Regions from separate parts of the Nocardioides sp. NBC_00850 genome, predicted to be linked through region 3. Evidence: riboswitches for the same ligand, from Rfam matches in the RefSeq annotation. Region 3 holds a riboswitch; each other region holds the start of a gene.

Region 1 (2,257 bases), 250 kb from region 3:
TGAGCTCGGCTCCGGAGAGCGTCACGAAGCGATCGTTCCGGACCGCCTCCATCCGCGCGGTGACCGGGTTGCTCTTCAGATAGTCGATCTTGGCGCGGGCGGTCTCGGCGGTCTGGCTCTTGCGGGTCAGGTCACCGACGACGATGACATCGGGGTCGCGCTCGGCGACGGTCTCCCAGTTGATCTGCGGCCACTCATCGGTGGTGTCGTCGAAGACGTTCTCGACGCCGAGGGTGCGGCCGATGATCCCCGGGCCGCCGCAGCAGCCGGCCAGATAGGGCGACTCGGAGTTGGCGAACCAGTACATCGCGCTCACCTCGCCCGCCGGTGCCTCGGTCCGGGCGGTCGCCAGCCGCTTCGTCAGGTCGGCGACGAGCTCCTCGCCCCGCTCGGGGACGCCGAAGATCCGCGCCAGATCGGTGATCTCCTGGAAGATCGTGTCGATCTCGAGGGGGTCGTGGCGGGTGCCGTCGTCATCGCCCTCGTTGTCTTTGAGGCACTCGGCGGGGGAGAGATACGAGCCCACGCCGAGCTTCCCCAGGTCCTCGGGTGTGGTCACCCCGCCCTCACCCAGGGTGCTGATGAAGGAGGCCGTGACGAAGTCCGGCTCGGCCTCCAGGACGCGCTCGTAGGAGGGCGCGTTCTCGGCCAGCCGGGGCACCTGCTCGTTGTCCGCGGCCAGCGAGCCGAGCACCGGGTCGGTCCAGGTCGCGGTGCCGGCCATCCGGTCGGCGAGACCGAGCGAGAGCAGGATCTCGGTGGAGCCCTGGTTGAGCGAGACGACGCGCTCGGGCGGTGCCTCGAGGGTGATCTCGCGCCCGCAGTTGGTCAGGGTGAGCGGGAAGCCTGCGGTGTCCGCGGCCGCCTGCTGTGCGCCGGAGGACTGGTCGGCGGCGCAGCCGGCCAGCGCGGAGCAGAGCACCAGGACGGTGCTCGCGGTGAACGTTCGGATGGTGCGGGAGGGGTGCACGTCGGTCCTCGAGCGGGTCGCGGGCTGGTGCGCGTCGCCCGTCCTGACCGGCAGCGGTCTGCTGCAGGGCCAGCAGGTCTTCGGACTCGGGATCGACCGGCGCGAGACGCCTTCCCAGGCCCGAGGGCCCAGTGGCACAGTGTCCCGTCCGTCACCCACACCGCTGCGCGTCAGTCCCGGACTCTCACCGGGTTCCCGTGCCGGGACTACGTCCCGAGCGGCTGGCTCCAAGACCGTAGCAGGCGGCTCCGCCCCTAGGGGGCACGACCTCAGCCCTCGCGATGGGCGCTCAGCCCGTCCTTCCCGGGCGCGACCGAGTCGTGGAGCCTGATCGTGTGGTCGTAGTGCTCCTCGGCCATCGGCCGGTAGTCGATCCGCGGCTCCGTCATCACGCCCTCGAGACGTACGCTCAGGTCGGACTCGATCCGGGCCATCACCTGGGCGTCGATGGTGTCGGTGTCGGTGATCAGGTGCGGGCGCAGCGGGTCCATCCCGGTGTACCAGAACGTGCCGTGCAGCAACGGCCACAGGACGTCCTCGATGTCGCCGCTGATCCCGCGCGGACCCAGGGTCGCGGACCGGTCACCGGCGGTGACGATCGTCAGCGCGCGCTTGCCGACCAGTCCGCCCTTGCCGTACTTGAGCGGCTTGCCGGTCTCCGGATCCGGTACGTCGAAGGCGAACCCCGACTCGAAGACCCGGTCGATCCAGCCCTTGAGGATGGCCGGCACCGAATACCACCACAGCGGAAACTGCACGACGAGCAGATCGGCCTCCCGCAGCCGGTCCTGGTGGCGGCGTACGTCGGCCTCGCCCCGCTCCACCAGAAGTGGATTGAAACCTTCTCGATAGAGGTCGATCTCGTCGACGCTCCAGCCGGCCGCGCCGAGCGCCTTCATGCCGACCTCGCGCAGCCGTCCGTTGAGTGATGACGCGTGCGGATGTGCCCATACCCAGAGTGCGTGCATGGAGCTTTGAACGCCGTCTGACGCGGCGGGATTCCCGGCTGGATGTGGGCGGGCGCCGACGCGGTCTGATGACAAAGTCCGGATCTCGCTCAAATTAGCGGCCTCAGAGTGTTGACGTATGTGATTGCCATCACTAGCGTAAACCAGGCTTGAAACCTTTCAATTCGAGGAGCTGCCCATGCCGGACACACCCGCCGCACTGGAGCTGCGGGACGTGGCCAAGTCGTTCGGCCCCGTACGCGCCCTCCGGTCCGGAAGCCTCCGGGTCGAGGCCGGATCCATCCACGCGCTCGTGGGGGAGAACGGTGCCGGGAAGTCG
Region 2 (2,257 bases), 2.7 Mb from region 3:
ACAGGTCACGACGTGGTCGGCGACCCAGCTCGCCGCCTTCTCGGCGGCGTCGGTCTCACCGGCGCGTCCGAACGCCCACCCGGCCAGGCCGGTGGTGTTGGAGTTGGCGATGTTGCCGGTGGCCGCCTTGAACGACCCGTCCTCCGCCTGGGTCTCCTTCAGCCAGCTCACGCCGGCCTCGACGGCCTTCTCCGCCTCCGGGGACGCGACCCCGGACAGGGCGATCAGCGCGAACGCGGTGGCGTCGGCGTCCGGGACTGCCTTCGGGTCGGCGTCGCAGGTCTGATCAGCAGCGGCGGGGTCGGCCGTGAAGGTGACCCGGAACCACCCCTCCTCGCACTGCTGCCCGGCCAGGAACTCCGTCGCGGCCGCGGCCTCCTCGCTCTCGGCGTTGTTCAGCGCCCACACGGCGTACGACTGTCCGATGGTGTTGGAGTAGTCAGCCGCCTTCTTGTCCTTGGGGTCGAGCTCGTCGGCGATCCGGCCGTTCTCGGCGACCGTGCCCTCGAGCTGCTCGAGCAGACCGGGGTCGGAGGCGTCGACGTTCTGCTGGAGGACGAGCGCCTTCGCGGTCGCTCCGGCCGAGGTGATCGTGCCGAACCCGGGCGAGGTGTAGGCCTTCTTGTTCTCCATCACCGCCGCGGCGATCGTGGAGATCTCCTCGTCGTAGCCACCGACCTCTGCCAGCGCGATCCCGATGTCGGCGCTGAGCCCGAAGTCGTCGGTGCCGTACTGCGCGTTGCGGGCCACGCCCTCCGGCGCCTGGGCCACGAGCCAGTCGGCCACCGCGGTGGACACCTTGGCGTCGTAGGTGGGCTTCTCCCCCTCCTCGACGGCTTTCTCGCCACAGCCGGCGAGCGAGGTGAGGGCGAGGGCGGCGGCGATGCCGCCGAGGACGGTCTTCTTCATGGTTCCTTCCGCGCTGTTCGTCGGGAAGGCCCAGGGCCGACCCGCTGCTTTCCACGACAGCGTCAGGTCAGTACGCGCCCGTCGGCAGGTGCTCCGGCTCGCTCAGGACTCTCGGTCCTGGGCCTACGGTTGCGGGTCAGCGCCGGGATCCGACCGGCTTCCCCCACCACGGCGTGTGTTGATTGAGGCTCTGCTATGCGGGGCAATCCTATGCCGGGCAGGCCCTGCTTGCGGGATCGCCGCCGAGCAGTCACTCTGTCCCCATGCGCCACAGGATTCTCGGCCTTGTCGCAACCTCGATCTCGGCCACCTTTCTCGCCCTCTCCCCGACCACGACGGCGGGTGCGGAGGAGGCACGGACATCGGTCACGTACGCCGATCTGGTCGCCATGTTCGGCGAGAAGGTCGGTGACCGGAGCACCGTCGAGACCGGGCTGCCGAGCCTCAACCGCGCCATGGCCGATGCCGGGATCACCACGGCCTACCGGCAGGCGGCGTACCTGACCACGCTCGCCAACGAGAGCTCCTTCCACCACGACGCCAAGGGTCGCGACAAGCGGAAGTTCACCGGTCGCGGCTACATCCAGCTGACCGGCGAGGCCAACTACACCGACGCCGGCGCCTACTTCGACATCGACCTGCGCCGCCGCCCCGAGCTCGCCCGGTCGCTGGACTACAGCGCGCCGATCTCGCGGTGGTACTGGACCGTCGCCCGCGACATCAACCCGCTAGCCGACGCCCTCGACATGGGCGGGGTCAACGCGGCGATCGGCTACCCCCGCAACAAAGAGGAGGACACCGAGCGCTGTCGCGACTTCAAGGCCGCGCTGAAGCACCTCCACGGGTCGGTGCCCAAGGGCGTTCGATGCTCTCGCCCGGCGTCCACGGAGACCCGGTAGAGGACGTACGTCACTTCTTGTTGCGTTTGTCGCTGACCGCGATCGCCGAGGTGCCCTCGTCCTTGAGCTCGAAGAGGTCGATCGCCTTGATGAGCTTGGTCCAGGTGGCGTACCCGTAGTTGCGCGGGTCCTCGGAGGACTGGTTGCGGATGCGGGAGACCACGGTGCCGACCAGTGCCCAGCCGTCGTCGTCGGCGGCCGCGGCGATGGAGTTGCGCAGCAGCTGGATCAGCCGGGCGTTGCGCTTCAGCGCCTGCCCGTTGGTCGCCGCGGACGACTGCTTGCGGGTGCGCGTGGTCCCGGGCTCGGTGTCGGCCTCGGTCTCCTCCTCGGAGCCACCGAGCTTCTCCACCACGGTGAACCGGGTGCAGGCGCTCTTGAACGGCGCCGGCGTCTTCTCCCGGCCGTAGCCGTAGACCGCCCGGCCCTTCTCCCGCAGGTAGTGCACC
Region 3 (2,257 bases):
CCTTGGACGTCTCGACGGGCTCGGTCTCCGAGGAGTCGCCGTGGGAGCTCTCGGCCGGCCCGACCTCCGGATCGGACTCGGGTCCGTCCTGCGGTCCGTCTTGCGGGTCGTCGTGCTCCGGCCCTCCCTCCGGAGGCTCGGGCGGCAGCTCTTCGTCGCCGAGGATGCGGTCGAGCAGGTCCTCGTCGAGCCCGGGAGCGTCGAAGGGGTTGCGACGGCGGCGGTGAGGGAGGGCCAGCAGGGCGGCCCGGCGGATGTCCTCGCGGGTTACCTCGGAGCGCCCGGCCCAGGCCGCGTGCGCGACCGCGGTGCGGGCGGTCACGATGTCGGCGCGCAGCCCGTCGACCTCGAACGCCGCGCAGACCTCGGCGATCTTGAGCAGCCCGGGCGCGGTGAGGCGGACCTTCCCGACGAGGGCGCGCGCGGTGGAGACCCGTGCGGTCAGGTCGCGCTCGGCGGCCACATAACGCTCGACGAACGCGGGAGCGTCCAGGTCGAAGGCCATCCGGCGGCGTACGACCTCGGCGCGCAGCGCCGGATCCCGGGGCGCGGCGACCTCGACGGTGAGCCCGAAGCGGTCCAGGAGCTGCGGGCGCAGCTCGCCCTCCTCGGGGTTCATGGTGCCGATCAGTACGAACCGGGCGGCGTGCTCGACCGAGACGCCGTCCCGCTCGACGCTGACCCGCCCCATCGCCGCCGCATCCAGCAGCAGGTCGACGAGGTGGTCGTGGAGCAGGTTGACCTCGTCGACGTAGAGCAGGCCGCGGTGTGCCCGCGCCAGCAGCCCCGGCTCGAACTCGACCGCACCGCGCGACAGCGCGCTCTCCAGGTGCAGCGAGCCGACGACCCGGTCCTCGGTGGCACCGACCGGGAGCTCGACCAGCCGCACCGGCCGACTCTCCACGACTGCGGCGGACCCGAAAGGCCCGTCCGGCGACTCCGCGGACGGGTCGGCCGGGTCGATCGAGAACCGATCCCCGGCGTAGACCGAGATCGAGGGCAGCACGGCCGCCAGGCCGCGTACGGCCGTCGACTTCGCGGTCCCCTTCTCGCCACGGACCAGCACCCCGCCGATCTCCGGGGAGATGGTGGTGAGCACGAGCGCGAGGCCCATGTCGTCGAGGTCATCGGCCTGGCAGCCGAGGACGGCAGAAAATGGGTAATGAACCGGCATGGAGAGGCTCCCGCTCCCTATCGCTTGGACTGGATGGACGCGGGGCCGGTCTTCGGACTTGTCGAGTCCCCACGAAAGGGGCTCGTTCACCGCAGCGGGCCTGTGCCGGATTCTCACCGGCTTCCCAGATTCTCCCTTCCCACCGTCCTCACCAGCTCCTGTGACAGAGCCGATGACTGGGCAGTCGGGGCACCTCGCGCCTGAGCGGCCACTGTAGCGTCTGGCCTCATGATCGTCGTGGTGGGCATCGGTGCCGGAGGTTGGGATGAGATCCCCGTACGTCACCAGCAGCTGATCCGGGACTCCGCCGTCCTCCTCGGCGGCAAGCGTCATCTCGACCTCGTCCCGGACGTCCCCGGCCAGCGCCGCGAGCCCTGGCCGTCGCCGCTGCGCGAGGGCCTCCCGGCACTCCTCGAGTCGCTGCCGGGCGACGCACCCGTCGTGGCTCTGGCCTCGGGTGACCCATTGGTCTCCGGCATCGGGAGCACCCTGATCTCGCTTCTCGGCCGGGAGAACGTACGCATCGAGCCGGCCGTCTCCTCCGTCGCCCTCGCCCGCTCCCGGATGGGCTGGGCAGCCGAGTCGTGCGTGGTCGTCAGCCTCGTCGGCCGCGACGTCTCGCTGGTCGCACGCGAGCTCGCCCCCGGTCGCCGGATCCTGGCCCTCTCCTCGGACGAATCCACTCCTGGACAGGTTGCGGACCTGCTGGTCACCGCCGGTTTCGGGGCCACGACGATGACCGTCCTGGGCGAGCTCGGCGCGGAGACCGAGAGCACGCGGACCGCGACCGCCTCGGCCTGGGCCGGCGAGGTGCCGCGGCTCAACATCGTGGCGATCGAGTGCGTAGGCGCACCGCTCTTCGGCTGGGCTGCCGGCCTCCCCGACGACGCCTTCGAGCACGACGGACAGCTGACCAAGCGGGACCTGCGCGCCTCGGCCTTGGCACGCCTGGCCCCTACCCCCGGCCAGCACCTCTGGGACGTCGGCGCAGGCGCAGGCTCGGTAGGCATCGAGTGGATGCGCGCCCACCCCACCTGCACCACGACGGCGATCGAGGCCAACCCAGACCGAGCGGCCAGGATC

The links. Region 3 has a riboswitch for cobalamin ahead of OH802_RS12485 (VWA domain-containing protein). Riboswitches for the same ligand answer to the same signal wherever they lie in the genome.
Region 1: it holds a riboswitch for cobalamin, as region 3 does, so the genes downstream of both, OH802_RS13690 (ABC transporter substrate-binding protein) here and OH802_RS12485 (VWA domain-containing protein) in region 3, are expected to answer to the same signal.
Region 2: it holds a riboswitch for cobalamin, as region 3 does, so the genes downstream of both, OH802_RS25595 (hypothetical protein) here and OH802_RS12485 (VWA domain-containing protein) in region 3, are expected to answer to the same signal.

The regions. Positions count from the first base shown of each region.
Region 1 covers NZ_CP108845.1:2,795,306-2,797,562, forward strand. The annotation lists gene OH802_RS13690 (ABC transporter substrate-binding protein) at 1-970, opposite strand, end outside; cobalamin riboswitch at 1,024-1,211, opposite strand; gene OH802_RS13695 (NAD(P)H-dependent oxidoreductase) at 1,240-1,938, opposite strand; gene OH802_RS13700 (sugar ABC transporter ATP-binding protein) at 2,117-2,257, shown strand, end outside.
Region 2 covers NZ_CP108845.1:5,286,455-5,288,711, forward strand. The annotation lists gene OH802_RS25595 (hypothetical protein) at 1-909, opposite strand, end outside; cobalamin riboswitch at 975-1,107, opposite strand; gene OH802_RS25600 (hypothetical protein) at 1,173-1,808, shown strand; gene OH802_RS25605 (NYN domain-containing protein) at 1,819-2,257, opposite strand, start outside.
Region 3 covers NZ_CP108845.1:2,544,025-2,546,281, reverse strand. The annotation lists gene OH802_RS12485 (VWA domain-containing protein) at 1-1,174, opposite strand, end outside; cobalamin riboswitch at 1,200-1,340, opposite strand; gene cbiE (precorrin-6y C5,15-methyltransferase (decarboxylating) subunit CbiE) at 1,403-2,257, shown strand, end outside.